4 regions of the Citricoccus sp. K5 genome follow, and region 1 is predicted to be linked to each of the others. Evidence: predicted binding sites of a transcription regulator. Region 1 holds the regulator's gene; each other region holds the start of a gene.

Region 1 (8,007 bases):
GGCGCCCCGGACTCGGTCGTGGCATCCTGGACCCCCTGCACCACCAGCACGCCGCCGGCCGGGTCGGTGTCATTGCCCAGGACGTTGACGAGGGTCTGACCGCCTGCCGGCAACAGCGCGATGTCACGCACGGCCACCGGCAGTCCGGCGCTCTCCTCACTCTCCACGACGTCCACCCGGATCAGCCCCGGGGCGGAGTCGTACTCGTTCGCCGCCAGATACTCGACGTAGTAGGTGTCAGCGACATCCGAGGACCATTGCACCGATCCCCCGGCCGCCGAGTAGTCGATCTCCGCATTCTCCACAGCAGCCACCTGGGAGAGGCGCAGTTGGCCGCCGAGTGGGTCGGTGTCGTTCTCGAGCGGGTAGAACGTGACCTCCTGCCCTGCCTGGACGGTGACGTGGTCGGCCTGGGTGATCGGCGGATGGATCGAACCGCGTTCGAGGACCTCGATCTGCACTGTGCCCGTGGAGGTCTCACGCCCGTCGGACACGGAGACCTGGATGTCCCGGCGTCCGGCCTCGCCGGTGTTGTCCTGGAAGGTGAGCTGGCCGTCTGGACGGGTCCGGACGGTATCCGGCTCCTCGGCCAGGGCGCCCACGAGCTGGAGGTCGTCACCGTCCGGGTCGATCCAGTCCGTCAAGACCTGGCTCGTCACCGATTCCCCGGCCGGCACGCGCAGTACCGCTTTGCGCTCCTGGGTGGGTCCCCGATTCTCACTGTCCGGCACCACCCGCAAGGAGATCTGGGCCGTGTCCGTGCCGCCACGTCCGTCATCCGCCACATAGGTCACCGCGGCCCGGCCGCTCGCGGATTCCGGGACGACGATCTGCATCCCGATGCCGTCGATGATCTCCTGCACCGTGCCCACCGAGGGCTGGTCACCTTCGAGGGAGGCCGTCAGGACGTCTCCATCAGGATCGGAGTCATTGAACAGGACGGACAATTGCGTGGTCCGGCCGGGTCGCACGCCGAAACTGTCATCTTCCGCCACGGGCGGCCTGTTCTCCTCCTGACGCTCCGGCAGAGCGGTCTCCTGGGTGACCTCGTCGGATTCCTCCTCCGTCTCCTCTCCCTCGCCCTGGGGCGGTTCGAGGTCGTCCCAGTTGGCGACCACCTTCATCTGGTCGAGGACCATCCAGTTGGTCCCGGACGTCGTGTCGTTGAGCACCACGACATCGCGGTTGGCTCGGAAGACCAGCTCCGCGCCGGCCGTCAGCTCGGGGATGGGGACGATCTGATCCTGTTCTTCACCGTCACAGTCCTGCAGGTAGTGCCCGGTGACAGCCGAGGCGGCATGAAGGCAACCGGCTACCCGTACGGGGGCCGTTGCCGCCACACTGCCGTCAGTACCGGCGGGCGTGGTCGATCCGGCGGAGGCGTCCGTGGGCGGCACGATGCTCATGGCCTGAATGTCCCCGTTGGACAGCGCCACGGTGAGCAGGTCCCGCTCAGTGGACAATGCCAACTGCTCCGCCTCGGGACCGGACGGCTGTGGCACCGCGCCCACCAGCCGCTCATCCTGCATGGAGTGGCCTGGCCAGGACAGGATGCCGGACTCAGGGTCCACCACCACCGGAACGTCGCCCACGGCCACCAGCTGAGGGTCCTGCATTCCGGACAGCCCTTCGAGGCCGTCCTGGCGGGTTTCCACCGGGGCACCAGGCTGCTCACCCTCGGCCGCGAAGCGAATCACGGTGTCCCGGCCGAGGTCCGCCACGAACACCTCGCCACCCACCGTGGTCGTCGACGTCACGGCTCCCTCGGCCTCGTAGAGCGGTTCGTCCGTCGAGACCTGGGGCGTCGGGTCCACCGTCCCGGCGTAGACGGCCCCCTCTGCGGGGTTGCTGGCCGAGATGACGCCAGCGCCCAGCGCGAAATCCTGGGTTGCAGGCAGCATGATCTGATCGCCGGCGACCATGGCGGTGGTGTCAATGGCGGTCAGGGCGCCGGACGCCGGGTCCAGCATGAGGGCGGTGGCGTCCTCCTGGTGAAGTTCGAAGTCCTCCACCGGGGGCCGGAAACCACCGTCCAGGATGGTGGACTCGTGGTTCAGGTGGCCGACGTATCCCCCACTGTTGTGGGTGACCCAGATGCCGGCGTCATGCAGTTCGAGGTCAGCGGTGTCGAAGCCGGGATAGAGGAACGCGCCGGTGGCCACGAGGGCACCGACGGCGGAGAAGGCCACCGGGGTCGCCACAGACTTCATCTGCCTGCGCTTGTTCCCCATGAGTGCCCCGTCATCAGCAAGGGATCCGCCCCACTACGGACCCAGGCCATCCTATCGCCCGGCTGAAGGGAGACGAATCCCGCGGCAGTCTCTGCGGGGCCAGCGGAGGTTCAGGCGCCAGCGGGGACGAACAACACCTGACCGGGCTGCAGATCGCCGCTGTCGAGATCATTCAGTTGGCCGATGCGCAGGATGGCCTCGTTGCGGGGGGACTCGGGGGCGGTGCGCCCGGCGATGGCCCACAGGGTGTCGCCATAGTTCACCGTGACCGTCTCCACGTCCGCAACAGGCTGGTCATCGGAGGCCGCCGCGGGCGCCATCCCGTGGGCGCCGAAGAAGACGGCGGCCACTGCGGCCAGGGCCGCCAGGACGATGACGGGGAATCCCACGAAGAGGAAACGACCACGGCGGTTCAGGTGGAATCCGGCGGAGCCGGACGTGCGGGTCTGGACCGATGCTGCAGTGCTCATGCTCTTCTGCCTCTCCTCCCGGAACCCCGGGCCGTATAGAACGTGTGTTCGACTGCTTCGATGTCATGTCTAGCACGCCTGTTCGAGACATGCCAAGAAAAATTCGAACATATCTTTGAATCGAGGGTGTGACTCCGGTACCGTCAGACCCAGCGACCCAGCACGAGACACTTCACCAAGACCGACGGACACGATAAGAACGGATGGTCGAATGGCCCCCCGGATTCCCTCTCCCGCCCCGGACCCGCATCACGATCACGGCGTCCGGCCCCTCACCGACCGTCAGCGGATCATCCTCGGATCCATCCGCTCTGCGATCGCCGCACACGGGTATCCGCCGTCCATGCGGGAGATCGGGGATGCGGCAGGCCTGGCCTCACTGTCATCGGTCACCCATCAACTGGGTCAGCTGGAGAAGCTCGGCTACATCCGCAAGGATCCGGGCCGTCCGCGGGCCATGGAGGTCCTGCTGGACGAGAACGGCCTGGCCCTCGTGGTCGAGTCCGCCGTCATGCCCCCCGAATCGGCGGCCACGCCGGGCGGGACGGTGCGGACCCTGCACACCGGGGCCGCCGACGGTGATGCTGTCCCGGTCCCCCTGGTCGGCCGGATTGCCGCCGGTGGGCCGATCCTCGCCGACCAGCAGGTCGAGGACGTCATGAACCTGCCGCGTCAGCTGACCGGCGAGGGGGAACTGTTCATGCTGAAGGTCTCCGGCGATTCCATGGTCGATGCGGCGATCTGCGACGGCGACTGGGTGGTGGTGCGTCAGCAGAACAACGCTCAGAACGGGGACATCGTCGCCGCGTTGCTGGACGACGAGGCCACCGTGAAGACCTTCCGGCAGCGGGACGGCCACACGTGGCTGCTGCCGCAGAACTCTGCGTATGAGCCCATCCTCGGAGACGAGGCGACGGTCATGGGCAAGGTCGTCACGGTACTTCGGGCGCTCTGAGCCCCATGAACCATCGGCCTCTGCCGCCGGGCGTCCGCGTGGCGGATGCCGAGGAGTTCGTCTACACCCACGGGCGGCTGCTCGAACGCCGCCGGGTGGACCTGCTGCTCCACGGCGGCGGCACCGAGGGTGTCCTGGCCGCCCTGGGGGCGTACCGCAATCCAGACGGCGGATTCGGTCACGGCCTCGAACCCGATGTGCGGTCACCGAAGAGTGAGGCGCTCTCCACGCTGACGGCCCTGGACCTCTTGGCCGGATGGGATCTGGCCGAGCACCCCTGGGTGCGCTGTGGACTGGAATGGGTGGCCTCGACCTCCGGACTGGACGGTTCCGTGCCCTTCGTCACCGAGGCCTCCCTCGAATGGCCCCATGCGCCGTGGGTCCAACCGGTTCCCGGCGGTTCGCACCTCACATATGGCTTCGCCGCCGCGGCCCTGCTGACGGGGTTCTCGGGCGGGTGGGCTGAGGCCGCCTCGGACTGGTGCCGCCTCCGATTGTCCCGGGCTGCGACTGCCGGCGACCTGCCAGCCTATGAGGTCAAGTACGCCCTGAGGTTCCTCGCAGCGGACGGCCTTCCCACGGGCTCGGCCGACAGCCCATTTCTGGCCACCCTTCGTGAGCGGTTGTCCGCCAACGGCTCCCTCCCCGTGGAGGGTGGCGCCGAGGACGAGAGCATCCATGCGGTCGACCTGGTCCACCATCCCTGGACGGTCCCCTTCCCCACGGACCTCTACGGCAGCCTGGTCCCCGCGGCCGTGATGTCCCGGGACCGCCGGTGGCTCGCATCCGCCCAGGAGCCCGATGGCGGATGGTCCGTGGACTGGCCGGCCTGGAGCACGGCTCCTGGCATCGAATGGCGGGCCATTCGCACGGTCGGCGCCCTCGAGATGCTGATCCGCTAGTCAGCGGGGCGCAGCCGCTCCAGCACGCCGCGGACCACGGACGGATCGGCCGTCGGCCAGAAGTCCGGCAGGGTCGAACGCAGGAACGAACCGTACCGTTCCGTCGCCAGCCTGGAGTCGAGGACAGCCACCACTCCGCGGTCCGTTGCGGTCCTGATGAGCCGGCCGGCGCCCTGCGCCAGACGGACCGCCGCATGGGAGGCGGAGACCGCCATGAACCCGTTGCCGCCATGCCGGCTGATGTCTCTGGACCGCGCCGTGGACAGGGGATCATCGGGTCGCGGGAACGGGATCCGATCGATGACCACCAGGCGGCAGGACTCGCCGGGCACGTCCACGCCCTGCCACAGGCTCATGGTCCCGAACAGGCAGGTGTCCGCCTCCGTGGCGAACTGCCGCACCAGGGCGGTCAGCGTGGTGTCGCCCTGGCACAGGATCGTGGGATTCGGACCGAGCCGGGTGCGCATCTCGGCGGCAGCGTCCTCGGCGGCCCGTTTGGAGGAGAACAGGCACAGGGCCCCTCCGCCGGACGCCCTGAGCAGTGCCTCGAGTTCGTCATAGGTCTCGGGGGCGGCGAACCGACCCGGCTTCGGCAGATGCCGTGCCACGTAGAGCACGCCCTGCCTCGGGTAGTCGAAGGGGCTGCCCACGTCCAGACCGGTCCAGGCCGGTGCCCCCTCGCCCATCAGACCGAGGGATCCCGCCACCGGGTTGAACGACTCACCGATGGCCAGCGTGGCCGAGGTCAGCACGGTCGTGGCCTGGCCGAAGAGTCCCTCGCGGAGTTTGCCGGCCACGGACAGCGGGGCCACGTAGAGCATCGGAGCCGCAGACTCGTCCCCGGGGATCCACCCGGTGCCGGGCTCGAAGTGGCCCGGACGGGACGCCCAGAGCACTTCGGGGTGACTGGTGTCCGGAGTGGTCTCCAGCATCCGCTCGGCCACGTCCAGGACGTCCTGCATCCGGGATCGGGCCATCTGACGCCCGCCGTCGGCCGCGGAGTCGGCACCTCCCCCGCTCGGCTTGGAATCACTCAGCCCCTGGCGGGCCGCATCGCGGACCGCCTTCAGGGCGTTCTGCTGGACCTCGTCCGGTCCACGCGGTATCAGGCCCGTGGGGGTGGCGGTAAAGGCGGCGTCGAGGCCGGCGCCGGCCTGAACCAGGTCCTCCACGGCGATGGCCGTGTGCTTGCGGGCCGAGGAGGCCGCGGCCTGCACGATGGCCCCGGAGAGCTGGCCGGTCACCGCCCCGGTCACGCGGTCCTGGAGTTCGTGGGCCTCGTCCACCACCACGGCCTCGAACTCGGGCAGCACCGCAAGTCCCTCGAAGGCGGCGATCGCGAGCATGGCGTGGTTGGTGACCACCACGTCTGCGTCCCCGGCGTCCGCGCGCGCCCGCTCGGAGAAGCACTCGGCCGCCATCGGGCACTTCTGGGCGCCCAGGCAGTCCACCGCGGACACCGAGACCTGGCGCCACGCGCGGTCGGTGACGCCCGGATCGAGGTCGTCCCGGTCCCCCGTGTCCGTCTCCTCGGACCATTCCCGCAGCCGCAGGACCTCACGGCCCAGGGGGCTGGTCGGGCCGCCGTCGGATCCGGACGTCATCTCGCCGTCGTCGGCCATGCCGAACAGTGCCTGGCCGTCCTCCTCCGGGAAGCCGCCCTCCAGCTTGTGCTTGCACAAGTAGTTGGACCGGCCCTTGACCAGGGCGATGTTCATGGGACGGGGAAGCTCGTCCCGCAGGGCCTCCAGCAGCTTGGGAGCATCCCGCCGCATGATCTGGGACTGCAGCGCCAGGGTGGCGGTGGCCACCACCACCGGGTTCTCGGCCTCCAGTGCGTGCTGGAGCGCCGGCACCAGGTACGCCAACGACTTCCCGGTGCCGGTGCCCGCCTGCACCAGCAGGTGCTGCCCGGTCTCCAGGGACCGGGCGACCTCCACGACCATGCGCCGCTGCCCTTCCCGGCGTTGACCCCCGGTGGCTGTGACGGCGGCGTCCAGCAGCCGCAGCGCCTCACGCTCCGCCTCGGTACGGGGCTCGGCGGCGGGCTGCGCCACGGCAGCCGGCGCGGCTTCCTCGACCGTCTCTGTCATGCTCCGGCGCGCTCCTGACCGTCCGCGGACCCCTCGGCGGCATAGCGGCGCAGGTCCTCGGCGATGTCCTCTCGGACCAGTACCCGGAGCCGCGTGCCCTCGGCCTCGTAGGTCTCCGAGATGATGTCCGCGTCCGGCGAGTGCAGGCGCGAGACCACATCCCCGTCCGTGAAAGGGATCAACAGGTCCAGGGCCACGTTCGGGCGCGGGATCGCGTCCGAGACGGCGCGCTCGAGTTCCTCGATCCCCTCCCCGGTGCGGGCGGAGACGACCACTGACCGCGGTTCCTTCTGACGCAGCCGGGCCACCACCACCGGGTCGGCGGCGTCAGCCTTGTTCAGCACGATGATCTCCGGGATCTGCCGGGCGTCCACCTCGGCCAGCACAGATCGCACGGCGGTGATCTGCCCCTCGGGATCCGGGTGCGAGGCGTCGACGACGTGCAGGATCACGTCAGCGTCGGCCACCTCCTCCAGGGTGGAGCGGAAAGCCTCGACCAACTGTGTCGGCAAGGACCGGACGAAGCCGACCGTGTCCGAGAGCGTGTACCCGATGCCGTCCGGCGTGACGGACTTGCGCACCGTCGGATCCAGTGTGGCGAACAGGGCGTTCTCCACGAGGACGCCGGCATGCGTGAGGCGGTTGAGCAGGGAGGACTTGCCGGCGTTCGTATACCCGGCGATCGCCACGGAAGGCACCCGGTTGCGACGCCGGTTGGCCCGCTTGGTCTCGCGCGCGGGCTTCATCGCGGCGATCTCCCGGCGCAGCTTGGCCATGCGGGTGCGGATGCGGCGGCGATCCAGCTCGATCTTGGTCTCACCGGGGCCGCGGGAGCCGATGCCCTCACCGCCGGCGGCACGGCCACCGGCCTGGCGGGACATGGACTCGCCCCAACCGCGCAGGCGTGGCAACAGGTACTCGAGCTGCGCCAACTCCACTTGGGCGCGGCCCTCACGGGACTGGGCGTGCTGAGCGAAGATGTCCAGGATCAGCGCCGTGCGGTCGATGACCTTGACGCGGACGATGTCCTCCAGGGCACGGCGCTGGGAGGGAGCCAGCTCCGAGTCCACGACGACGGTGTCCGCACCGGTCATCGCCACGATGCCGCGCAGCTCCTCGGCCTTCCCCTTGCCCAGGAAGGTGGCCGGATCGGGCAGGTGCCGACGCTGGATCAGACCGTCCAGGACCTCGGAACCCGCAGTCTCGGCCAGGGCCGCGAGCTCGCGCAGGGAGTTCTCGGCGTCCTCCGCGGTCCCCTCGGCCCAGAGACCGGCGAGAACGACCCGCTCCAGGCGCAGCTGACGGTACTCGACCTCGCTCATGTCCTCGAGCTCGGTGGACAGTCCGCTGACGCGC
Region 2 (8,007 bases), 1.5 Mb from region 1:
TCATCGTCGAGCGTGGCCGCGGCTACGTCACGGCAGCCCAGAACAAGACCGGTGACGCGGAGATCGGCCGGATCCCGGTCGACTCCATCTACTCGCCGGTCCTGAAGGTCACCTTCAAGGTCGAGGCCACCCGCGTGGAGCAGCGCACCGACTTCGATCGCCTGATCCTCGACGTCGAGACCAAGGAGTCCATGCTTCCGCGTGACGCCGTGGCCTCTGCCGGCACCACCCTGGTGGAGCTCTTCGGCCTGGCCCGTGAGCTGAACCTGGAAGCCGAAGGCATCGAGATCGGCCCGAGCCCGACGGACACCACGGTGGCCGCCGACATGGCATTGCCGATCGAGGATCTGGAAATGACCGTGCGCTCCTACAACTGCCTGAAGCGCGAGGGCATCCACACCGTTGGCGAGCTCGTTGCTCGCTCCGAGGCCGATCTCATGGACATCCGGAACTTCGGTGCCAAGTCCATCGACGAGGTCAAGGAAAAGCTGACCGAACTGGGTCTGTCCCTGAAGGACTCCCCGGCTGGCTATGACCCCTCGCTGCACTCCCAGGAGTCCGAGGAGTCCTACGGCGAGTACTGAGCCGTGAACCGGGATCGGGCTTCGGCCGGGTCCTGAATCACTCTCTTCACTCGCTGTACCACCACCAATAGTGTCCTGATGGCCGGCAGCCGTCAGGGTCCATCTGAGGAGAAACACCAATGCCTACCCCCACTAAGGGACCGCGCCTGGGCGGCGGCCCTGCCCACGAGCGGCTCATGCTGGCCAACCTGTCGGCCAACCTGTTCGAGCACAAGAAGATCACCACGACGGTGACCAAGGCCAAGCGCCTGCGTCCCTTCGCCGAACGTCTGATCACCTTCGCCAAGAAGGGTGACCTGGCTTCGCGTCGCAAGGTGCAGGGCATCATCTCGGCCAAGAACCGCACCAACAAGACCATCGTGCACGAGCTGTTCACGGTGATCGGCCCGGCCATGGCCGAGCGCGAGGGTGGCTACACCCGGATCACCAAGATCGGCAACCGTCACGGCGACAACGCCCCGATGGCAGTCATCGAGCTCGTCATGGAGCCGGTGTCCCCGAAGCAGGCCGTGGTCAAGGAAGCCGAGAAGGCTGCTGAGACCGCTGCTCCGGCTGAGGCCGCTGCTCCGGTTGAGGCCCCCGTGGCCGAGGCTGAGGGTGCCGCGACCGAAGCTGCCGACGCTCCAGCCGCCGAAGCCACTGAGGCTCCGGCTGCTGAAACTGAAGCCGCTGAGGCTCCTGCCGCAGAGGAGAAGACCGAGGAGAAGTGATCCTTTCGGTCTGAACCGGCTGTCTGCTGAGTCTTCTCCAGACACCATCTGGACGACCCGTTCCGACGCACATCACGTGCGGAGGGGCGGGTCGTTGGGTTTAACGGACGCGTCGTTGGAGCGTGCGCTGGTCGGTGGGCTCTGCGGTCCGGTACGGCTAGCCCTAGGCAGGCTAGGCAGGCTAGGCAGGCTAGGCAGGCTAGGCAGGCTAGGCAGGCTAGGCAGGCTAGGCAGGCAGGCAGGCTAGGCAGGCAGGCAGGCAGGCGGCCAGGCAGGCAGGCGGCCAGGCAAGGCATGACAGGTTAAGGCGGATCAGAGGAAGTCAGAGGAGCCCGGACGTCAGCAGGAAGATGGCGCCGCCGTGTGCCACGGTCGCCCCGAGGACACCGTGGCGCATCGCGATGACGGCACAGACCAGTCCCTCGAACAGGGTGAAGGCCAGCAGCGGCCAACCCACGCCGGTGAGGTTGTAGGCGAGGAACAGGTGCCCGGCGGCAAAGATCAGGGCGGAGAGCAGCGCTGCGCGCCAGCGGCCAGACCGTCCTGGCAGATGATCTTCCAGGTGGGCCTGGAGGAAGCCGCGGAACAGAAGCTCCTCCACCAGGTTCCCGCACAGGGCGAAGGCAGCCAGGAGGACCACGACGCCGGCGGCCACCGTACCGCCGCGCTGCTCAACCGGAATCAAGGGACGGGCCAAGGGAGTGCCGTCCAGGATGGGGAACCACTCGACCAAGGTGCCGTGAAGGTACAGGAATGGCAGCGCGATCACCACGACGCCGACCAGGCCCACGAGTCCTGAGGTCCACCATCGTGGTCCCGACCACAGCACCATCCACCGCAGGTCCCGGCACGCGAAGACGATCGCTGCTGCGAGTGCCAGCGAGGCCACGGTCATCACCAGGAGGGCGACGGGATCGTCAGTGAAACGCAACCACAAAACGGGCAGCTCGATCGAGTCGGCTGCCGTCGAGGTGCCGGACTGACCCGCCGTCCCGGACTGGCCCGCCGTCCCGGACTGGCCCGCCGTCCCGGACTGACCCGCCGTCCCGGACGGACCGGCCGTGCCGAACGTCCACAGCCCGTGGGGACTCATTGCATCGCGGACGAAGACGAACCCGAGGACCAGCATGAGGATCCGCACCCCATGCGCGTGCCGCGGCAGCAGGGCCACGATGATGCCGACCAGCACCACTCCGGGCAGCACGGTCAACAGATAGGCCACCCACGGCGCAAGGTTCTCCATTCTGCCTATTCTGGCCCGGGATTTAGAATGATCCCCATGCCCACGCCGTCCGATCCCGCCCTTGTCCGCGTCCGGATGGACCTGGCCTATGACGGCACCGACTACAAGGGTTGGGCCACCCAACCTGGACTGCCGACCGTCCAGGGCGCCCTTGAGGACGGGCTGGCCATGATCATCCGTCGCCCCGTTCGCACCGTGGTCGCCGGTCGCACCGATGCTGGGGTGCACGCCCGTGGTCAGGTGGTGCACTTTGATCTGACCGAGGCCGAATGGAACGCGGTGACGCGGAATCCTGACGAGGCCGGGCCGGCGTCGACCTTGGTGCGGCGTCTCAGCGGCGCTCTGAGCCGCGAACGGGGTGCGCTGGTGGTGACGGGAGCATCCTTGGCGCCCGAGGGGTTTGATGCGCGGTTCTCGGCGTTGTGGCGCTCGTACCGATACGCCATCAGCGACTCCTCTGAGACGCGAGACCCGCTGAACCGTCGATCCACGTACTGGCACAGGGAACCGCTGGATGCCGAATTGATGGACGCCGAAGCGAAAGCCGTGCTCGGTCTCCACGACTTCTTGACCTTCTGCAAGCCGCGGGAGGGCGCCACGACCATCCGTGAACTGCAGGACTTCGGTTTCATCCGCGACGGGCAATCCGGACTGATCACCGCCTACCTGCAGGCCGACGCGTTCTGTCACAACATGGTCCGTGCCCTCGTGGCAGCCGTCGTTCAGGTGGGGGAGGGGCGACATCCTGCCGGCTGGGTCAGCGAACGTCTGGAGGCCATGGTCCGTGACTCGCAGACGCGGCTCGCACCGCCGCACGCCTTGGTCCTGGAACACGTCGAATACCCCGACGTCGACTCCGATCCCCGTGCGTTGGCCTTCCGCGCCGCTGGGACACGGGCGCGTCGAACCGTGGTGTAACTGATGGCCGAGATCCATGGGTCTATCTCCGCCAGAACCGATTGCGCTGTGGTTGTCGACGTGGATCCAGATAGGGAGCCGGTATGAACCACGGCCGGCCGGAGTCCATGTCGATGTCCCATGCGCCGGCGTGGACGGCGTGATGATGGTGGTTGCAGAGTAGGACCCCGTTGTCGACAGAGGTGGGTCCGCCGTGTTCCCAGTGTTCGACATGGTGCACGTCACACCACGGCGCCGGGATCCAGCAACCGGGTGCGGCGCACCCTCCATCGCGGGCAGCGACCGCCTGCCGGAGCCGGGCGGGGAAGAGTCGCTGCGCGCGGCCGACGTCGAGCACCTCGCCGCTCGACCCGAGCACCACCGGCAGGATGTCCGCATCACAGGCCATGGCCCGGATCGTGCCGGGATGGATCGGACCGGTGAAGGTTGCTGAGGACTCGAACTGGAGGAGGTCTTCAGCGGTGACCGTGCCGGCCTTCTGCAGATCGCCCAGCAAGGTATGGAAGTCGATCAGGACTGAGACCTGGGGGCGGGTGCCGCCCGTCGAGGGAAGCTGGTCCGACTCGATCATGGCCAGGCCGCCGGCGATGCACGCCATCAGCCCGTCGAGTTGTTTCTGCTGGGTTGAGCGCGGGTCGACGGCAGTGACCGCCGTCAACGAACCGTCCTCCTCGGACTGGACCTCCGCCGTCAACAGCTGATCCAAACCCTCGCTCCCAGCTGCACTACCTTCCGCACCCTCCATCGACGGGCCGCGGTAGGACGCACGGGGATTGGTGGCGGCGTTCGCCACCGTCAGCAGGTACTCGTTCTGTTCATCGTTGACCGCGAGCAGCCACTGGTGCAGTCCATTGCGCTCCCCCTTGCGGATCAGTCCCTGCAACTGGGGCAGCGTGGCGTCGTTCGGCTCGGAGCCGTCGGGATCCACGGCCGCTTCGACCCACCTCAGCCAATGGGCCGCGACTTTGCGCAGAGTGCCCGGGTCCACGGACTCGGCCTGCGCCACCAGGCGTTCCTCGCCGTCATCCAGAAGGTCGGAGACGGTCTGTGGGTCGGCCTCCACGCGACGGGCCATCTGCCGGACGTTGTCCAAGGCCGTGGTGATGACGTCCACGGCGGCACGGTCCAACTTCCCTTCGTGGACGGCGGCGGACAGCAGGGGGAGGGCGGGAGGCAGGGACTCACCGGTCAGCGCGCGGGTCGGCCGAAGGGAAGCCGCCCAACGCGTCCGGCGCCGAGCTTCGGTCCCGTCGATCCGCAGGGCGAGCTTGAGGTAATCGGTGGCATCTCGGAAGGCGGTCTTCCCTTGAGGGAGTCCGAGAAGGCGACGGCGTTCTGGTGGATTGTCGAAGGCCTCCACCGTGTGGCCCGTCAAGGTCATCTGGGCCGTCGCAACGGATCGCCCGACGGTCTCCAGGACCTGGTGCAGCACCGGGAGGGTGACAGCGTCGGCATGAGTGGAGGCATCCCCGGTCAGGACAGGGGGCAGGACAGGGTTCGGGTCAGGGACAGAGGCAACAGCCAGCCCTGGTGCCGCGTCCGAATCCGGCTCGTCGGGAAGGGAGGACAGCATGGCTCCCCAGTCCCGACCGCCGCTGTCCTCGGGGACAGCCATGGCGGTGAACTCGCGCAAGGCGTCGGGGCCGGACAGGCGATGCACCACGGCTCGGGTGGCCTCCTGCAGCAAGGCCGTCAGGTGACCGAGCGGCAGCTCGTCCAGAGAGTTCAGAGAAGGGAGTGGGGCGGTCCCTGAGGCATGATCGTCCACATCCTTGTGCTCGTTCTTCTGCTCGTTCTTGTGCTCGACCTGGCGCTCCAGTCCGTCTTGGTACTCGTGGTCGTCAGTCATGCCCGCCCTCCTTCCCCTATCTGATGTCCCCTGAGTCTTGCTTTCCCCAACGTGCTTTTCCGTACCCATTCGCCGCCGCTGGTGAAGGTGGCTTCTGCCCGTTCCCTGCCCCACAGGATGGGAACATGTGTTCGAATGAGTCCATTCGAGCACACCCTGCGGACGCCGAAAAGGGCTTCTGAAAATCTGTGGATGACACGCCGTGATCAGTCACCTGTGGAGTAGTCCGCCATGCTCCATTCCCCTGATTCCCCTGATTCCCCTGATTCCCCTGATTCCCCTGATACCCTCCTGAATCCCTCCAGAACTCGCCTGAATTCCAGCTGCTTTGCCCCTACTGCGCGGACACGGTAGTATTGACCTTCGTTGTGCGTGTCCTTTCCCGGATTCGCTGTACCCTCGGGTGGCCTGGTTGCATGGTCGCGATAGCCCAGGGCGCCGCCGGGAAGCTTTCGGACCCGGCCTCACTCCAGTCCTCACCTGGCGTACCGGCTGCGCACCGATGAACTCAGTGACTGGCCCATGGACTCACCGCCGCGGGCCGGAAATCTGTAACCGACACCGAACACGAAGGCAAACAACGTGCGTACGTACACCCCGAAGCCCGGCGATGCCGACCGCCAGTGGCACGTCATTGACGCCACTGATGTCGTGCTGGGTCGTCTTGCCAGCCAGACCGCAACACTGCTGCGCGGAAAGCACAAGCCGACCTTCGCCCCCCACATGGACATGGGCGATTTCGTCATCATCATCAACGCCGAGAAGGTGGCCCTGACCGGCGCCAAGCTCGAGAAGAAGCGCGCCTACCGCCACTCCGGTTTCCCGGGTGGTCTCTCCTCTGTCTCCTACGCGGAGCTGCTGGAGAAGAACCCGGTGCGCGCCGTGGAGAAGGCCGTCCGCGGCATGCTCCCGAAGAACTCCCTCGCCGCTGAGCAGCTGCACAAGCTCAAGGTGTACCGCGGTGCCGAGCACCCCCACACCGCCCAGCAGCCCAAGACATACGAAATCGGCCAGGTCGCCCAGTAACGGGTCAGCACCACCACAATCTTTCAAGGAGAACCATGACTCTCAATGAGAATGAGTCCACCGAGGAAGTGGAGCTGACCAGCTACACCTCCGAGTCCACCAATGCCCCCGAGACCGTTGCTGTCGCTGAGCGCCCCGCGCTGACCGTCGGCGGCGGCGCCGTGGGGCGCCGCAAGCAGGCCATCGCCCGCGTGCGCCTGATCCCGGGCTCCGGCGCCTGGACCATCAACGGCCGCAGCCTCGAGAACTACTTCCCGAACAAGCTGCACCAGCAGGAAGTCAACGATCCGTTCAAGCTCCTCGAGCTTGAGGGTGCCTACGACGTCATCGTGCGCATCACCGGCGGCGGCCCCTCCGGCCAGTCCGGTGCCGTGCGCCTCGGTGTCGCCCGCGCCCTGAACGAGATCGACCGCGAGAACAACCGCGCCGCTCTCAAGAAGGCCGGCTTCCTGACGCGTGACGCCCGCGTCGTCGAGCGCAAGAAGGCCGGCCTCAAGAAGGCCCGCAAGGCCTCGCAGTTCTCGAAGCGCTGATCTTCACGCTGCACCTGGTGGGCGGGGCCGCTTCGGCGGTCTCGCCCGGCATACAGTAGCGCGGGAGCACTCCTGCGCACGACGCCGACCGGTCACCCGGCGCGCGTCGGCCCACAGAACCCCGTGGTCCCGTTCCCTTCGTGGAAACGGGACCACGGGGTTCTGTCTTTGCCCGCGAGAGGACCGCCCTAGTTACTGCCGGCGGCCTACTGCCCGTGCTTCAGTGCGGCCCACGTCTCGGCGCCGCCCACCCCGTCCACGGTCAGCCCGCGTGCCTTCTGGTAGGCGGAGACGGCGGCCTCGGTCTGCTCCCCGAAGTGGCCATCGGTGGCCAGGTCGACGCCGCTGGAGGCCTTCAGGCCCCGCTGCAGATACTCGACCTCGGTGCCGCTGTCCCCGGAACTCACCGTCGAGCCGGCCGCGTGGTGCGTCGCGAGGGCGCCCCAGGTACGAGGACCGGCGATGCCGTCCACGCCGGTGCCGAGCGACGACTGGTACGCACGCAAGGCCTTCTCCGTCGCGGGGCCGAACACGCCGTCGGCCGCGCCGGGATCATGGCCGATGACCTTGAGGGTGACCTGGACCCGGCGCACGGCTTCGCCCTCGTCACCGAGGCGCACGGTGGGGTAGTCGCCGGAGGGGCCCGAGCCGCCGTCGACCCCGTTGGCCAGCGCCGAGGCCACCTCATCACGCAGGGCGGACAGCTTGCCGTAGAAGGTGTCCCCGCAGCACAGCGTCTGGGCGCCAGGCACGTCCCGGTGGGCGATGATCCGGTCCACGTGAAGTCCGTACCGCTGGCAGATGAAGGCACTGAGATGCACGAGGGAGCTCCACTGCGCGTCCGTGGGGACGTCGTTGGTGTACATCCCGTCGACCTCGATGCCCACCGACTGGTCATTGAAGCCGTAGGCGTGCGCGCCCTCGATGAATCGGGTCCCGTCCACCACGGCGTCGAGCGAGCCGTGCCGGCCCTCGAGCATCTGGCCGCCGCGGGCGATGGTGAACTGCTGCCCGGTGTCCGCCCAGCCGTTGGTCATGTGGTTCCGCTGGATCAGCCGGGCCACCTCCTTGGCTGCGGCATCGGAGAAGTCGTCCGAGTTCACGTGCGTGGTGTGGTGGATGACCAGGTGCGTCGGCCGGCGCG
Region 3 (8,007 bases), 800 kb from region 1:
TCGGTGAGAACCCGGTCCAGCTCGAAGTAGGAGCGCAGCGCGGAAGTGTCCACGCGGTACCTCTCCCGCTCGATACGGGCCGCGTAGAACGGCCAGTCCCAGGCTTCCACCGGGTGGCCGGCCGCGGCCTCGATCTCGGCCCTCTCCCGGCGGGCGTTCGCGGTGGCGGCCGGGATGATCCGGGCCAGCAGGTCGCGGACGGCGTCCAGGCTCGGGGCGGTCCGGTCCTGCAGCGCGTAGTCGGCCCAGCTGGAGAAGCCCAGCAGGCCGGCCTTCTCGGCGCGCAGGCCGGCCTGCTCCACGGCCAGGTCCAGGGCGAAGTTCTCCCCCGGGGTGGTGCCGCGCTGCCACGCGGCCTCGTGGACGCGCCGCCGCGACTCCGGGTTCTCGAGGGTCTCCAGCCAGGGCTGGGAGGTGAACATGGACAGCGTCAGGAGGTAGCCGGCGTCGTGCCCGGCGTTCCGGGCCGCGGCCGCGGCCGCGGCGAGGTCCTGCTCGGAGAGCCCGGCCACGTCCCCGGCGGAGCCGAACCAGACGGCCGAGGCTGTGTTCTCCGCGACCATGCGGCGCCCGTACTGGGAGGACAGCACGGCGAGCCGCTCGTTGATGGCCGCCAGCCGCACCTTCGCCTCATGGTCGAGGTCCGCGCCGAGCAGCCGGAAGGTCTTGAGGCTCTCCTCGGCCAGCCGCCGGTCCTCGGACTCCGGCCCGCCGATGCCATCCAGGTCCACCCTCGCCAGTCGGCTGTAGAGGGCCGCGTCGAGGTGGATCGCGTCCCAGTGGGCGGACAGCTCCGGGCTGATCTCCTCGTCGATCTCCTGCCGTGCCTCGGTGCCGTCGGCGGCCACGAGGTTGGAGAAGACCTGGTGCACCCGGCGCAGCAGCTGCCCCGAACGCTCGAAGGCGAGGAACGTGTTCTCGAACGTCGGCTCGGCGGGATCCGCGGTGATCGCCTCGAGTTCGGCGCGGTGTTCGGCCATGCCGGCACGGTAGGCGGGCAGGAAGTGCCCGTCGTCGAGGGCGGCGAAGTCGGGGAGCCCATAGGGCAGCGGGGACGGCGCCAGGAGGGGATTGGTGCTCGTGGCGGAGGAGGTGTCGGTCGTCATAGTCAGCAACTGTTTCACATCTCGCGTCCCCTGGACAGGGGCCGACGGGTCGGACGGACCGCACCGTGTCCCGCACGGAAGGGGCACCGGCGGCTCCTCCCGTAGAATCGAAGCCAGACTTCTGCCCGCAGCGGCAGGGGCCCGGCACCGCGGCGTCCGGGCCAGGACGAACCCGATCATCACCAACAGCCGATGCGGGCCGTGCTCCGGCATGGCCGGCTCGGAGAGGAGAGCACGTGGCAGGGCATTCCAAGTGGGCGACCACCAAGCACAAGAAGGCCATCATCGACTCGCGGCGCGCGAAGGCCTTCGCCAAGTACGTCAAGGGCATCGAGGTGGCGGCGCGTGCCGGCGGGCCGGACCTCGTCGGAAACCCCGCCCTCGAGCTGGCGGTCACCAAGGCCAAGAAGCAGTCAGTGCCGAATGACAACATCGAGCGCGCCATCAAGCGCGGTGCCGGCCTGACCGGTGAGGTCGTCGAGTACACGGAGATCATCTACGAGGTCCGCGGGCCCCAGGGATCCGCCCTCATGGTCGAATGCCTGACGGACAACAAGAACCGTGCTGCCGCGGACGTCCGCACCGCGGTGACCCGCAACGGCGGCACCATGGCCGACTCGGGGTCCGTGGCCTTCCTGTTCAACCGCACCGGCCTGGTCCGGTTGCCGGCCGAGGGACACACCGAGGACGACATCCTGATGGCCGTGCTGGACGCCGGCGCCGAGGAGGTCATGCAGTCCGGGGACTCCTTCGAGATCCTGTGCGACCCCTCCGACCTGCGTGCCGTGGCCACCGCCCTGGAGGAGGCCGGGATCGAGTACGACACGGACGAGATGGAGTTCGTGGCCACCATGAAGGTGGACCTGGACGCCAAGGGCGCCAAGACGTACTTCAACCTGGAGGACGCCCTGGAGGACCTGGACGACGTGCAGAGCGTCTACTCCAACGTGGACATCTCGCCGGAGGTCCTTGCCCAGCTGGACGAGGATTGATCCGCCCTTGACCCTCAGCCCCGGGGCCACGGGACGCCGGGCACCGCGTCCGCTGCGGGTGCTCGGTGTCGATCCCGGCCTGACCCGCTGCGGCATCGCGGTGGTGGACGTGGCGCCCAACCGCACCGCCACCCTGGTGGCCGTGACGGTCGTCGGCTCCCCGGCCGAACAATCGCTCGACCTGCGGCTGCTCGCCATCGACGAGGCCATCAACGAGTGGCTCGACCGCCACAGCCCGGACCACGTGGCCGTGGAGCGCATGTTCGCGCAGAACAACACGCCGACCGTGATGGGCACCGCCCAGGCCTCCGGCGTGGTCATCGCCGCGGCCGCCCGGCGGGGCATCCCGGTGGCGCTCCACACCCCCTCCGAGGTGAAGGCCGCGGTCACCGGCAGCGGCACCGCGGACAAGGACCAGGTCACCGCCATGGTCACCAGGATCCTGCGCCTCGACGCCCCGCCCAAGCCCGCCGATGCCGCCGATGCCCTCGCCCTGGCCATCACCCATGCCTGGCGCGGCGGGCTGATGGGCAGCGGACTGGAGACGGGCAACCTCACCAGCCCCCAGCGTGCCTCGCGGTTCCCGACGCCGGCCGGCGGCTCCGGCGGACGCCGCACCGGGGGATCGACGCCGGCCCAGCAGGCCTGGCTCGCCGCCGAGCAGCGAAGCCGGGGCTCGAAGGGCTGGAACGGCGGTTCCCGGATCTGAACCCCGTGATGGGTTAGGGTCTTCGTAGATACGTTCGAACCGGGCCGCTGTCCGGCACCTGACCCGCTGTCGTCCGGCTGTTGTCCAAATTGCTATTCCGAGAAGAGCGAGTTGAGCATGATTTCGTCCCTGACCGGCACCGTGGAATCCGTGGGGTTGAACCACGCTGTCCTCACCGTGTCCGGCTTCGGCATGCGGTTCTCCGCCACCCCGCAGACGCTGGCCGGGCTCCACCTGGGCGAGGCTGGACGGGTCCTGACCTCCATGGTGGTGCGCGAGGACTCCATGACCCTGTTCGGCTTCGCCACGGAGGACGAGAGGGAGGTCTTCGAGGTGCTGCTCGGGGTCTCCGGCGTCGGCCCCCGGCTGGCCCTGGCCGTGCTGGCGGTCCACGCTCCGGAGGCGGTCCGGGTGGCGGCGTCCACGGGGGACGACAAGGCCTTCACCAAGGTCCCAGGGATCGGACCCAAGGGCGCGCGGCGCATCGTCCTGGAACTGACGGACAAGCTCGTGCCCACGGGGGCGACCGGCCCCGGGACCGAGGACCAGCCGGCCCTGGCCGGCTCCATGCCATGGATGGACCGCGTCCTGGAGGCACTGACCGGCCTGGGCTGGACGGAGAAGGACGCCGAGAAGGCCGTCCGGGACACCATCCGGCATGAGCCCGAACTCGAGGAGTCCGGCACGGTCGCCAGCGTGCTCAAGTCCACGCTGCGCCATCTCGGCCAGGGACAGTCCGCCAGGTCGGGCCGGTAGGCGGTAGCGCATGACGGAACAGCCAGACGGCCGGCTCGTGGCCGGGGCAGCTGAGGGTGAGGAGCGGGAGCTCGAGACCGCCCTGCGTCCCAAGAACCTCGACGACTTCGTGGGCCAGCAGCGGGTCCGCCGGCAGCTATCGCTCGTCCTGGAGGCGGCCCGGTTGCGCGGCCGCACCGCCGACCACGTGCTGATGTCCGGACCGCCCGGACTGGGCAAGACCACCCTGGCCATGATCATCGCGGCGGAGATGAATGCGCCCCTGCGGATCTCCTCCGGACCGGCGATCCAGCACGCCGGCGACCTGGCCGCCATCCTGTCCTCCCTGACGGAGGGGGAGGTGCTCTTCCTGGACGAGATCCACCGGATGTCCCGCCCGGCCGAGGAGATGCTGTACATGGCCATGGAGGACTTCCGGGTGGACATCGTGGTCGGCAAGGGGGCCGGCGCCACCTCCATCCCCCTGGAGATTCCGCCGTTCACGCTGGTGGGGGCCACCACCCGTGCCGGGCTGCTGCCCGGGCCGCTCCGCGATCGCTTCGGCTTCACCGGCCACCTCGAGTTCTACAGCACCGAGGAACTGGAACTGGTGCTGCGCCGTTCCGCCCTGTTGCTGGACATGAAGGTCAACTCCGCGGGGTTCACCCAGATCGCCAGCCGGTCCCGGGGAACGCCGCGCATCGCCAACCGGCTGCTGCGCCGGGTGCGCGACTGGGCCCTGGTCGGCGGACTGGACCAGGTGGACTCGCGCGCCGCCTCCGCCGCCTTGGAGATGTACGAAGTGGATGAGAAGGGACTGGACCGTCTCGATCGCTCTGTGCTCGAGGCCCTATGCCGCAAGTTCGCCGGGGGACCGGTGGGCCTGTCCACGCTGGCCATCGCCGTGGGGGAGGAGACCGAGACGGTGGAGACCGTGGCGGAGCCCTTCCTGGTGCGCGAGGGGCTGCTGGGGCGGACCCCGCGGGGCCGGATCGCCATGCCCGCCGCCTGGGAGCATCTGGGCCTGGCCCCGCCCCCCGATTCCCCGGGTGCGGCGTTCTGGTCGGTTCCGGCGGCACGTGATGCCGGTGCGGACTCCAGCCGGCCAGACGGTGCTGACGAGGCCGACACGCTGTTCGATCCCTGAAGTCGGATTGATCCCTGAACTCGGTCCTGATTTCTGTCCCCGGGTTCGGGGCGTTTCTGGGAAATCGGTGAACAATGTGCCCCGGGAGGGCGCGGCTGAATGGACGGTGCGAACCTACCCGTAGACTAATCGGGTTGTCCTGTGCCCCGACTCTGGAATGTGGTGTCCCCGAAGTGACCCAGCTGATCGCCTCCCCAACTGTCCCGCTTGTCGCCGAAGGCGCCAATCCGGAAGGCGGTGGCGGCCTCCCGTTCGACCCCTTCCTGCTGATCATGCTCGCGATCTTCGCGTTGCTGATCTTCAGCATGTTCCGCCGCAGCAAGAAGGCTCAGCAGCAGCAGCAGCAGCTCCACCAGTCGCTCGCCCCGGGCGTGGAGGTCATGACGACCATGGGCCTGTTCGGCACCATCCTGTCCGTGGACAAGGAAGAGAACAAGGCCGTCATCGAGATCTCCCCGGGTAACACGGCCACCGTGCACCTGCAGGCCATCGGCAAGGCCGTGGACCCCGCCGCCGGTGCCGCCGTGGTGGGTGAGCCGGAGACCACCGTCCCGGATTCCCCGGCCGGCCTGGAAGAGGCCAATGGCGGCACCGACCGCAACGAGACCGATGGCAACGGCCCGGATGATCAGCGTCCCGGCACGGACCGCCCCTCTGCCTGACACCGTCGGACCGAGCAGACGCCCGCCCTCGTCCCGTGAACCGAAAGCCGTAGCCCTCCATGTCAGATAAGACCCCCCGGGGACGCGCCAAGCGCACCCTCTGGTGGCTCGCCGGCCTGATAGTCGCCCTGGCGGCGATCCTCGGTGTCGGCGTGGCCACCGGCCAGGCCCAGTTGGCCCCCAAGCTCGCCCTCGACCTGGAAGGCGGCACTCAGATGGTGCTCGCCCCGGAAGTCACCGGTGGCCAGGAGGTGTCCGGGGAGCAGCTCGACCAGGCGGTGGAGATCATCCGCCAGCGTGTGGACGGCTCCGGTGTCTCCGAGGCGGAGATCACCACCCAGAGCGGTCGCAATGTGGTGGTGTCCCTGCCCGGCGTCCCGGACCAGGAGACCCGTGAGCTGATCCAGGCCTCCGCCAACATGGAGTTCCGTCCGGTCATCACCATGGGTTCCTTCACCGCGACGCCGGAGGACCAGCGGACCCCGGTGGAGGAGTTCCCGGAGCCCACGGCCGAGCCCGAGAACGGCTCGGACCCGAACTGGATCACCCCGGAACTGGCCGCCGAGTTCGAGACCTATGACTGTCCCGCCGTGCTCGAGGACCCGAACCGGGAGCCCCTGCCCACGGACGAGGCTGCGATTGTCTGCGATCCGAATCAGGGCGTGAAGTACATCGTCGGACCGGTGGAGGTCCCGGGCACCGACATCGCCGACGCCGACTACGGCCTGGTCAATACGGCCACCGGCGTGTCCACCAACCAGTGGGCCGTGAACCTGACCTTCAACAACGCCGGCGCGGATGCCTTCCGCGAGGTCACCCAGCGCCTGACCCCCTTCCAGGAGGGCGATCCGCGCAAGCAGTTCGCCATCGTCCTGGACGGCATGGTCGTCTCCGCGCCACAGTCCCAGGCCGTCATCACCGACGGCCGGGCCCAGATCTCCGGTAACTTCACCGAGGAGTCCGCCGCGGCCCTGGCGGAGCAGCTGAAGTACGGCGCGCTGCCGATCAGCTTCACCATCGAGTCTGAACAGCAGATCTCGGCCACCCTCGGTGCCGACCAGCTGCGCCTCGGCCTCATCGCCGGGCTCATCGGCCTGGCACTAGTGGCGGTGTACTCCTTCTTCCAGTACCGCCTGCTGGGGCTGGTCACCATGGCCTCCCTCGTGGTGGCGGGGGTGTTGACCTATCTGGCGATCGTCCTCTTGGGCTGGTCGGACAACTATCGGTTGTCCCTGGCCGGCATAGCTGGTCTGATCGTGGCGATCGGCCTGACGGCGGACTCGTTCATCGTCTACTTCGAACGCATCAAGGACGAGTTGCGGAACGGACGCAGCCTGGCGGAGGCCGTGGAATACGGCTGGCTCCGGGCCAAGCGCACCGTGGTCGCATCCAAGGCCGTCAACCTCCTGGCCGCCGTCGTGCTGTACTTCGTGGCCGTGGGCAACGTGCGCGGGTTTGCCTTCACACTCGGCCTGACTGCCATCGCGGACCTCGTGGTGGTCTTCATGTTCACCCACCCGGTGCTGCAGATGCTGGCGAACACCAGGTTCTTCGGGGGCGGGCACAAGTTCTCCGGACTCGACCCGTCGCTGCTCGGCCGCGAACCCCTGTATCAGGGTGCCGGGAAGGTCCGCGAGTTCAGGCCGGTCCCGGCCGCGACCGGTAAGGCGCCGAAGCGGAGTCAGAAGTCCTCCAAGGAGGCGGCCAAGCGGCAGACGATCGCCGAACGCCGGCGGGCCGAGCAGCTCGCGTCGCTCGGCGGTTCCAGCGCCGCCGGCCCTGCAGTCGAATCGGCAGCCGACTCCGCCGACGGCAGTACCACCTCGACCGATCGGACGGAGGAGCAAAAGTGAGTGCACTGGCCACCTGGGGCAACCAGCTCTACACCGGCAAGCGTTCCTATCCCTTCACCACGAAGTGGAAGACCTGGTTCTCCGTCGCCCTGATCATCCTCGTGGCGGTGGTGGGCCTGACCCTGGCCCGCGGCGGCTTCAACCTCGGAATCGACTTCCGCGGCGGCTCGGAGTTCACGGTGTCCGCGGTGTCCAACACGGACGTGGCCCCCGGTGAGGACGCCGTGCAGGATGCCGTGCCGGAGGCCGAGGCCACCGTCACCAACATCGCGCCGGGCACCATGCGGATCCAGACGGACCTGCTGGACGACGATCAGACGCTGGAGGTCGCTGCGAACCTGCAGGCGGCCTACGGGGTCGAGCAGGACCAGGTGACCTCCAACTTCGTGGGTCCCACCTGGGGCCAGGGGGTGACGCAGCAGGCGCTGCTCGGCCTGGTCGTCTTCATCGTCCTCGTGGCGCTGCTGATGGCCGTCTACTTCCGCACCTGGAAGATGTCACTGGCCGCGGTGATCGGGCTGCTGTACGTGGTGGCGGTGACGGCGGGCATCTATGGTGCCACCGGCTTCGAGGTCACCCCGAGTGCCATCATCGGCTTCCTGACGATCCTGAGCTACGCGCTCTATGACACGGTGGTGGTCTTCGACAAGATCCGGGAGAACACGGAGCACAACCTCGAGGAGACCACCCGGACCTTCCGGGAGAATGTCAACCTGGCGATCAACCAGACGCTGGTCCGCTCGATCAACACCTCCGTGGTGGCCATCCTCCCGGTGGCCTCGATCCTGTTCATCGGCGCATTC
Region 4 (8,007 bases), 1.2 Mb from region 1:
CCACCAGGAGCGCCACGGCCGCCTGGGTGCGGGCCTCTGTCTCCTGGACCTCGACGTCGGCCACCTCGATCCGCAGGCCGGTCCGGGGATTCCTGCCCTCGGCGACCGTGCGACTGATCGCGTTCGTGATGGTCTGCGTGACGTCCCAGGGCTCGACATCCCCGTACTGCCACGCTCGGCTCGATCCGGTGAGTTCGCCGGCAGCCCCGGCCAACCGGGTATCGCGCTGGCCCTGCCGGCCGGAGAGGCGGCCGGCGGCATCCTTGAGCAGGGATGTGCCGAGCTTGCGCACGGCCTTCGGAGAGAGCTTCAAGTCCCCGTCGGTGCCGCGTCGCAGCAGGCCGCTGTCCCTGAGGGCCTTCTCGAGTCGTTCGAGAGTCCTGGCGTCGGCGGCGGCCTCGTCCCCGAGCTGGCGGGCCAGCCGGTCCACGTCCACGTCTGACAGGGTGGAACCGGGAACGGACTGAGCGAGCTGGTCGCTGAGCTGATCGAGTTCGGCCAGGTCTTGGAAGACCCCGGTGCCGTCTCCGAGGCCGAGTCCCTGGTCGCCGTCGAACTGTTCGGCACCGGTCCAGTCCTCGCCGGGGCGCAGGCCTTGGAGGTTGGCGTCGAGACGGTTCAGCTGGTCCAGGAGGTCCGCTGAGCCGAAGGCCTGTGCGGACAGGGCCATTAGTTCTTCACGCTGTTCCGGGGACATGGATCGAAGCATGCGCTGGGCCGCGGCGGAGCGCTCGGCGAGGGTATCGATCAGTTCGTCGATGTCGTTCGGGTCCTCGGGGAACTGGTCACCGTGCTGGGCCATGAAGTTCTGGAAGTCCTCAGGGGTGTCCTCGCCGCGGGCATGTTTGTCCAGCAGATCGTTGAGGTCCCGGAGCATGGCGGCGATGGCCGTCCGATCCTGCTCAGTGGCGTTCTCGAGCGCGCTCTTCATGCCGGCAAACCGCTGGTCGAGCAGCTCGCGGCCGAGCAGGTCCTTGATCTCCTCGAAGGTGCGGCGCGCGGTGTCCGATTTCCAGTCATAATCGGCCAGTTCGGTGACGGCGGCGGCCGTGGAAGCAGGGAGATTCTGCAGCTGCATCTCCCGGAAGGCCCGGTCGGTGTCGTCCATCCGGATGTCACGGGCCAATTGTTTGCGTTCCTCGAGGACGGCCTCGTCCAGCAGTTTCTTCGCCTCCTGGAGGGTGCCGTCCAGGCCGTGCCGGCTGAGCAGGTCCCGGCGCTTCTGCTGGACGCGGCCGGCGAGTTCGTCCAGACCGGCCATCGTCCGTCCGCCGCGGCGCAGGAACTCGCGCAGGGCCTGCGCGGGGGAGTATCCGGCCATGACGTCGTCCGCCACGGCGTCGAGTGCCTCGGAGAGGTCGATCGGTGGTGCGAGTGGATCGGGGCCGCCGTCGTAGCGGCCATAACGTGAGGACTGGTGGTGTCTCACGGTGACTCCTTCCCCTGACGAGGGGCCTCAGCCTTCCATCGCCACTCTACGTCTTCCCGACGCCGGCACCACTAGGTTTTTCCGCTTCTCCGGACCCGTCTTCCCGACGCCGGCACCATCAGGTTCTCCGGACCCGTTGCGGGGGTCTTGGGGTCTTGGGATCGCCGGTGGCTCACCGGTGCAGTTGTGTCGCGTTCGGCGCCGCGGCCTGCACAGGAGCCCCATGCTCGGTGTGTTGTCCCCAGGCCCAGGACGCGGCCTTTACCATGTCCGTGCCGCGTGTTCGAATATGTGTACTAGTCCACCCGGTGGGCATCGATCGACGGTCTCAGCTGTCGAACAGCCGGCGAATCGTCATTGGGCATGACATGGATGGGCCGTGCCGGTATGAGAAGGATGGGGGTGGCAAGGACAGTGTTGATCGATAAGGATGGGGCGTCCTCTCTGGACCTGCCCGAGCTCCTGGCCATCACCCGCGTGTTGGTGGAGGAGGTGGCCGCACGGGCCACTGATCCCGGGTTGTTGGGGTACCTCGACCGCTTCGCTGAGGAGCCGGAGGTCGATCGGTCGGCGCAGTGGGGCCTCTATGTCCATGTTGCCGACGAGGCACCCGGTGAGACGGCGACAGGTCCTGGTGCTGACATCCCTCCAAGCGAGGCATCGGCGGCGTCCTTGCCCGTCGTTCTGGCTCAGGTGGAGGAACTGTCCCGGTGGCTCGACTCGGCTCGGACCGGATTGGCGGGGCATACGGATCGGATCTTCGACCTCCACACCACCCGGCGTGAGGTGTTGGGGATACCGGAGGGCAAGACTGCGTACCGCAATGGCGCGGACTATCTCCGGCAGACCTTGCGGATCCACCGAGTCGAGGCGAAGAGGAGAGTGGCGCGGGCACAGTGCGTGCTGGCCAGCCGTGATCCCGCCAGCTTGCAACCCGATGCCGTGGTCGCTCCGAAAATGCCTGAGCTGGCTCGGGCCGTGGCCGGGGCAACCATGGATTCGGCCTCGGTGGACACCGTGGCGGCAACCTTGGCTGAGGCTGTCCGGGATGCTGGGCTGGCCGGTGCCGATCCAGAGTTCGTCCACGGTCTGGTCACGGAGGGGGAGCGGATCCTCGTCGGACATGCCGGCCAGTCGGATCCTGAAACCGTGAAGAAGGTCTGCTCGCACTGGCGCCAGCGCTTCGATGCGCTGGTCAACCCGGATGGCCTGGAGCCGACGGACGCCCAGGCCAACGCAGCTCAAGGGTTGTTCTACCAGGGCAGAGGCCAAGCCAACCTGCATCGGTGGCTGCTGATGGCTACGGATCTGCAGCATGAGGTCCTGCAGACCATCGCCGCCGATGCCGCCAACCCGCGCAAAGATCCGCGCAAGGACGAGGGTGCCGGTACAGAAATCGACGCCGGCGTTCAGAACACAGGCGGCGACTTTGGGGTTCAGAATACAGACGACATCGTGGTCGAAAGCGAAAGCGAAAGCGAAAGCGAAAGCGAAAGCGAAAGCGAACGCAAGCCCGAAGTCGACTCCGGTGCGTTGACTGGGTGCGAGGGTGGAACGGCGACTCGAAGCGCGGCTGACCTGCGAATCGAGACCGCTGCGGAGCCCTGGGCCGGCCAGGTCCGAGAGAGGGCGGCTCTGGATCCGCGCAGTCCGGCGCAGAAGCGGCTCGATGGTCTGGTGAGCGCCCTGACCGGTGCCTTGGCCCTCACCTCGATGCCCGCCCAGTGGCCGAGGGACGGGGCAGAGGGCCTTGTGGGAGCCAACCGGCCGGACGCTGGCGGTGGGTCACGGCCCCAGGTGCTGGTGACGATCGACTACCAGACCCTGGCCGGACAGGTCGGGGAGCATCAAGCCACCGTTTCGCCGAAGGCCACCGGTCATCTGCTCTCCCAGGCTGCCTATACCGGGCCGGTGAGTCCGGCCATGATCCGGCAGCTGGCCTGTGACAGTGACCTGATCCCGATTGTGCTCGGCGGCACGGGAGAGGTGCTGGACGTGGGACGGTCCCAGCGGCTCTTCACGCGCAAGCTCAGACGGGCGATCACGGCCCGGGACGGCGGCTGCGCGGCACCGGACTGCTCCATCTATGCCCCGTGGTGCGAAGCGCACCACATCCAGCACTGGGAACACGGCGGTCCGACCAGTGTGGACAACGGAGTACTGCTCTGCTCGCACCACCACCATGCCGTGCATGCCGGAGCCTGGGAGATCGAGGTCGTCGACGGGATTCCGTGGTTCATTCCGGCTCGCTATCACGATCCCACCCAGACGCCGCGTCGCAATCACTATTGGCGGACTGGCTCCAGTAATTCCACCACGACGAACGGTAGGAAACCCTCAAGCAAGAACGACGGTGACGGTCACGGTTGCGGTGAGCGCGACGAGAGCCACGATGGCGAAAGCGGTGGCGAAGCAGACGAGCGAGGTGCGGCGTGATCCGGTTCGATACGGGGGAATGGGCAGCGGCCCCCTTAGCGGTAGACGGTCTGCGTTGGGATGGGCAGCGGCCCCCTTGGCCGTAGACGGTCTGCGTTGGGATGGCCAGAGGCACCTTTAGCCGTAGACGGTCTGGCCGTCGTCAGACTCCTTGGAGAGTTCGCGGGCCAGATACAGGCCCTCGAGGGCCAACTCGATGGCGCCGGCCCGATGTCCGAGTGCTTGCCCGCCGGACGCATCCGGTGCCTGTCCGCCAGCGTTGTGTCCTATTGTGTGACCTCCTGCTGTGGAGCCTCCTGCTGTGGGGTCTTCGCCGGAGTCCGTCTGCGGGGTGGAATCTCGGGTAGCCAGGACGCGCAGTCGTTGGTCGATCTCGTCGTACAAGGTCGGATCCTCGAGTTCGGGCAGATCCGCCAGGAACTCGGCCGCGGTCACGCGTCCGCCGGTGGTGGTGCGGTGCCCGTCGAAGGCGTCGACCAGCGGTCCGAAGTCGAGGCCGGCAAAATGCTCCCGCACCGTCTGGGCGGTCGCGGTCCGCAACAGGTGTTCGAGGATCTCGTCCTCCCTGCCTTCCTCACCTGACTCGAACTCGATCTTGCCGCCGAGCACTTCTGCCGCGGATTCCAGGTCCACGAGGCGCGCCACCGGTTCGTCGCCTCGAACGGTCGCCCGATGGCGGGCTGCAGCGGCGATGGTCTCGGCACCGGCAATGGCGAAACGAGCAGAGACTCCCGAGGACTGATTGACGGCGCTCGAGGATCGCAAGGCACGGGTGAACCGGGCCAAGATCTCCAGGATCACGTCCGGGACCTCCGAGGTGAGTCGTGCCTCCTGTCGGATCACCGCGATCTCGTGGGCCAGCTCCCGGGGGTAGTGAGTGCGGATCTCCGCTCCGAAGCGGTCCTTGAGCGGAGTGATGATGCGGCCACGGTTGGTGTAGTCCTCCGGGTTGGCGGAAGCGACCACCAGTACATCCAGGGGCAGACGCAGCACGTAACCCCGGATCTGGATGTCCCGTTCCTCCATGACGTTCAAGAGAGCCACCTGAATCCGTTCGGCCAGGTCCGGCAACTCGTTGAGGGCGACGATCCCACGATTGGACCGCGGGACCAGCCCATAGTGGATCGTCTCCGGGTCGCCCAGGCGGCGGCCTTCGGCCACTCGCATCGGATCCACGTCGCCGATCAGATCGGCCACGGAGGTATCCGGCGTCGAGAGCTTCTCCACATACCGCTCCGAACGATGCCTCCACGCCACGGGCAACCCGCCGCCGTCGCGCGCGGCCCGTGCCCGGCTCTCAGAGGTGAGGGGCTCGTAAGGGTGCTCGTTGAGTTCGGACCCGGCGATCACCGGCGACCATTCGTCGAGCAATCCGCTCAGGGTTCGCAACAGCCGGGTCTTGCCCTGGCCTCGTTCACCCAGCAGGACGACGTCGTGCCCGGCGATCAAGGCCCTCTCCAGTTGGGGAATGACCGTTCGGTCGAAGCCATGTAACCCGGGCCACGGGTTCCGACCAGCGGCCAGGGCTGCCAGGAGGTTGGCGCGGATCTCCTCCCGCAGGGAACGCTGTTCGTGGCCGGCGGCGCGCAATTCGGCGAGGGTGCCGATGGAGGGCGGGGCCGTCTCGGACGAGGTGGCCGAAGACGAAAAGACCGTGGGCGGCGTGGAATCAGGAACAGTGGCCATGACGCTCACGTTATCGGCGGCGGCCCGGCGCGTACAGAGACCCACCTCATCCACAGGATCACATCGTGGGCGGGCATGAATCTCGCCAGGACCCGCTTCAGACCAGCCAGGACCCACCTCGGACCAGCCAGGACCCACGCCGGGCCCAGGCCCAGGTGACCCTGTGGATAGATGATGTCCACGCCGTGACTGTTCCGGGTCGCCCGCCTAGGCTGACCGTGATGCCACGAGACGAGACGCCGTCATCCCCACCTGGGGCCACGACCACCCTGGTCCTGCTGGTTCGGCACGGTCAGACACCGACCACTGGGACGGTGCTGCCGGGCCGTGCGCCCGGCTTGCACCTCTCAGAGGCCGGCGCGGAGCAGGCTGCCCGGGTCGCCGAGCGGCTCGCGGCACTGCCGATCGCCGCCATCTATGCCTCACCCCTGGAGCGAACCCTCGAAACGGCGCGCCCGACGTCGGCTCGCACCGGGGTGCCCGTTCTTGAGGACGATGGGCTGTTGGAGGGGGACTTCGGCGACTGGACAGGAGCCCGGCTCGCCGACCTGTACCGCAAGCCCGAATGGAAGACCGTTCAGCAACGCCCCTCGGCATTCAGATTCCCCGAGGGGGAGAGCTTCGTGGAGATCAGGGACCGGATGACGGCCACCCTGGAACGGCTACGGTATGCCCATGACGGTGGGACGGTCGTGTGCTTCTCCCACGCGGACCCCATTCGAGTTGCCGTTTCCGATGCCATGGGCACGCCGCTCGACCGATTCCAGCGGTTGAGCATCGGCCCCTGCTCGGTCTCCGCGCTGTCCTACCAGGACGGACACGATCCTGTGGTGCTCACGGTCAACTCGACGCAGGACACCCTGGCTCAGCTCAAGGCGTCGTAGGCGTCCGGGCAGGGGAGGGGCGAGTCATGGGCGAGACCGGCGGACGGGATGGGAAGCGTGACGCACGATGCGCTGACCGAGACATCGATCTGCTTGAACGTGGCTCGATCCGGCTCCTCGGCCAGTTGGCCCACAGCAGTAACGAGACATTTCTCGTCGAGGTGGTCAACGATGCCGATCAGTCCGGTTCCTCACCCGTAGCGCGGCGGTGTTGGGCGATCTACAAGCCGGAGTGGGGCGAAAGACCCCTGAGAGACTTTCCGCCCGGGCTGTACCGCCGTGAGCGCGCCGCCTTCCTGCTCAGCGAGTCGCTCGGGTGGGGGGTGGTCCCGCCGACCGTCATCCGGGAGGAAGGACCCTTCGGGATCGGCTCGTTGCAGCTGTTCATCGACCATGACCCGGCCGAGCACTACTTCACACTGGTCGACGGCGATCCCGCCCACCTCGACGAGTTGCGGCGCTTGGCCGTCTTCGACCTCGTGGCCAACAACACCGACCGGAAGGCCGGGCATGTCCTGCACGGCACTGACGGTCGACTGTGGGGAATCGACCACGGACTCTGTTTTGCCGCACCGTTCAAGTTGCGCACCGTGATCTGGGATTTCGCCGGAGACCGGGTCGACGCCGGCCTCTTGGCCGACGCTGCCCCGCTCGCCGATGAAGTGCCTGCGGCACTGGCCGAACACCTCACATGGTTCGAGGCAGCGGCGCTCCGGCAGCGGGTACAGCACCTGCTCGAGGAGCAGGTGCTCCCGGAGGATCCCACCGGCATGAGGTTCCCGTGGCCGCTGATATGAACCGAGCCTCGTGGCAGGACGAAGTGGACTAGAGCTTCACCTCGACGTCAGCGCCCTCGCGGAGCTCCTCCATCTTCTGGGTCAGAGCCTCATTCTCCTTCTGGGACTTGACCTGCTCTTGAAGCTGAGGCTTGAGCTCCTCGAAGGACGGGGTCTCAGGCTGGGCGCTTTCGCCGCCCTCCGCAGGGGCGCTCGCGCCTCCCTGGGCCTCGGACTGGGCTGCGATCGAGGAGTCGTAGAGCTCCTTGAGTTCCTCGTCAGAGGGGTCCGGGATGTCCATCTCCTCGATGGACTTGTCCAGCATCAACTGCTTCTGGGCGTCAGCGCGGACCTGGTCCTCGGGGTAGCCCTGCTCCTCGAATGTGGCCATCAGCTCGTCCACAGAGGCCAAGCCACTGGACTTGGCGGTCTCCTCGAGGAACGCGTTGACGTCCTCCTCGTTGGCCGAATGGCCTTGGTCCGCTGCGTCCTGGACCAACAGCTCCGTGCCCACCAGGGACTCGGCCAGTTGCTTCTTCATCTCGTCCTGGTTCATCTCCTGGCCGGACATCTGCGACTGCATGGCCATCTGCTGGAACTGTGCCTGATAGGCCGCAGTGAATTCCTCCCCGGTGATCTCCTCGCCGTTGACCGTGGCCACGACGTCAGGGACATTCTCGACGTCCGGTTCCGGCATGGACGGCTGGGCATCCTCGGGTGCCGCCTGGGCACCTTCGGAAGCGGGCTGGGAGGCCCCAGCGCTGGCGCCCTGGCTGCCGTCGGCCTCGGCGGAGCC

What was found. Region 1 encodes LexA, which represses DNA repair genes until DNA is damaged. Its sites were predicted from a motif close to TCGAACANNTGTTCGA; they were not measured.
Region 2: BOSE125_RS10290 (HNH endonuclease signature motif containing protein) is a predicted target of LexA. The motif match lies at 5,424-5,439, and genes of this name have one in related genera.
Region 3: ruvA (Holliday junction branch migration protein RuvA) is a predicted target of LexA. The motif match lies at 2,830-2,845, and genes of this name have one in related genera.
Region 4: BOSE125_RS08750 (HNH endonuclease signature motif containing protein) is a predicted target of LexA. The motif match lies at 1,713-1,728, and genes of this name have one in related genera.

Annotation. Positions count from the first base shown of each region.
Region 1 covers NZ_LR732817.1:782,069-790,075, reverse strand. The annotation lists gene BOSE125_RS03420 (Ig-like domain-containing protein) at 1-2,210, opposite strand, end outside; gene BOSE125_RS03415 (LysM peptidoglycan-binding domain-containing protein) at 2,342-2,701, opposite strand; gene lexA (transcriptional repressor LexA) at 2,913-3,656, shown strand; gene BOSE125_RS03405 (hypothetical protein) at 3,662-4,558, shown strand; gene BOSE125_RS03400 (ATP-dependent DNA helicase) at 4,555-6,651, opposite strand; gene hflX (GTPase HflX) at 6,648-8,007, opposite strand, start outside.
Region 2 covers NZ_LR732817.1:2,310,983-2,318,989, reverse strand. The annotation lists gene BOSE125_RS10310 (DNA-directed RNA polymerase subunit alpha) at 1-584, shown strand, start outside; gene rplQ (50S ribosomal protein L17) at 704-1,294, shown strand; gene BOSE125_RS10300 (CPBP family intramembrane glutamic endopeptidase) at 1,617-2,537, opposite strand; gene truA (tRNA pseudouridine(38-40) synthase TruA) at 2,565-3,455, shown strand; gene BOSE125_RS10290 (HNH endonuclease signature motif containing protein) at 3,478-5,304, opposite strand; gene rplM (50S ribosomal protein L13) at 5,887-6,330, shown strand; gene rpsI (30S ribosomal protein S9) at 6,366-6,863, shown strand; gene BOSE125_RS10275 (N-acetylmuramoyl-L-alanine amidase) at 7,070-8,007, opposite strand, start outside.
Region 3 covers NZ_LR732817.1:1,577,387-1,585,393, reverse strand. The annotation lists gene BOSE125_RS07120 (M3 family metallopeptidase) at 1-1,106, opposite strand, end outside; gene BOSE125_RS07115 (YebC/PmpR family DNA-binding transcriptional regulator) at 1,343-2,098, shown strand; gene ruvC (crossover junction endodeoxyribonuclease RuvC) at 2,106-2,807, shown strand; gene ruvA (Holliday junction branch migration protein RuvA) at 2,925-3,563, shown strand; gene ruvB (Holliday junction branch migration DNA helicase RuvB) at 3,574-4,689, shown strand; gene yajC (preprotein translocase subunit YajC) at 4,863-5,351, shown strand; gene secD (protein translocase subunit SecD) at 5,411-7,204, shown strand; gene secF (protein translocase subunit SecF) at 7,201-8,007, shown strand, end outside.
Region 4 covers NZ_LR732817.1:1,973,363-1,981,369, reverse strand. The annotation lists gene BOSE125_RS08755 (VWA domain-containing protein) at 1-1,429, opposite strand, end outside; gene BOSE125_RS08750 (HNH endonuclease signature motif containing protein) at 1,847-3,865, shown strand; gene BOSE125_RS08745 (sigma 54-interacting transcriptional regulator) at 3,983-5,551, opposite strand; gene BOSE125_RS08740 (histidine phosphatase family protein) at 5,773-6,435, shown strand; gene BOSE125_RS08735 (SCO1664 family protein) at 6,462-7,232, shown strand; gene BOSE125_RS08730 (SurA N-terminal domain-containing protein) at 7,261-8,007, opposite strand, start outside.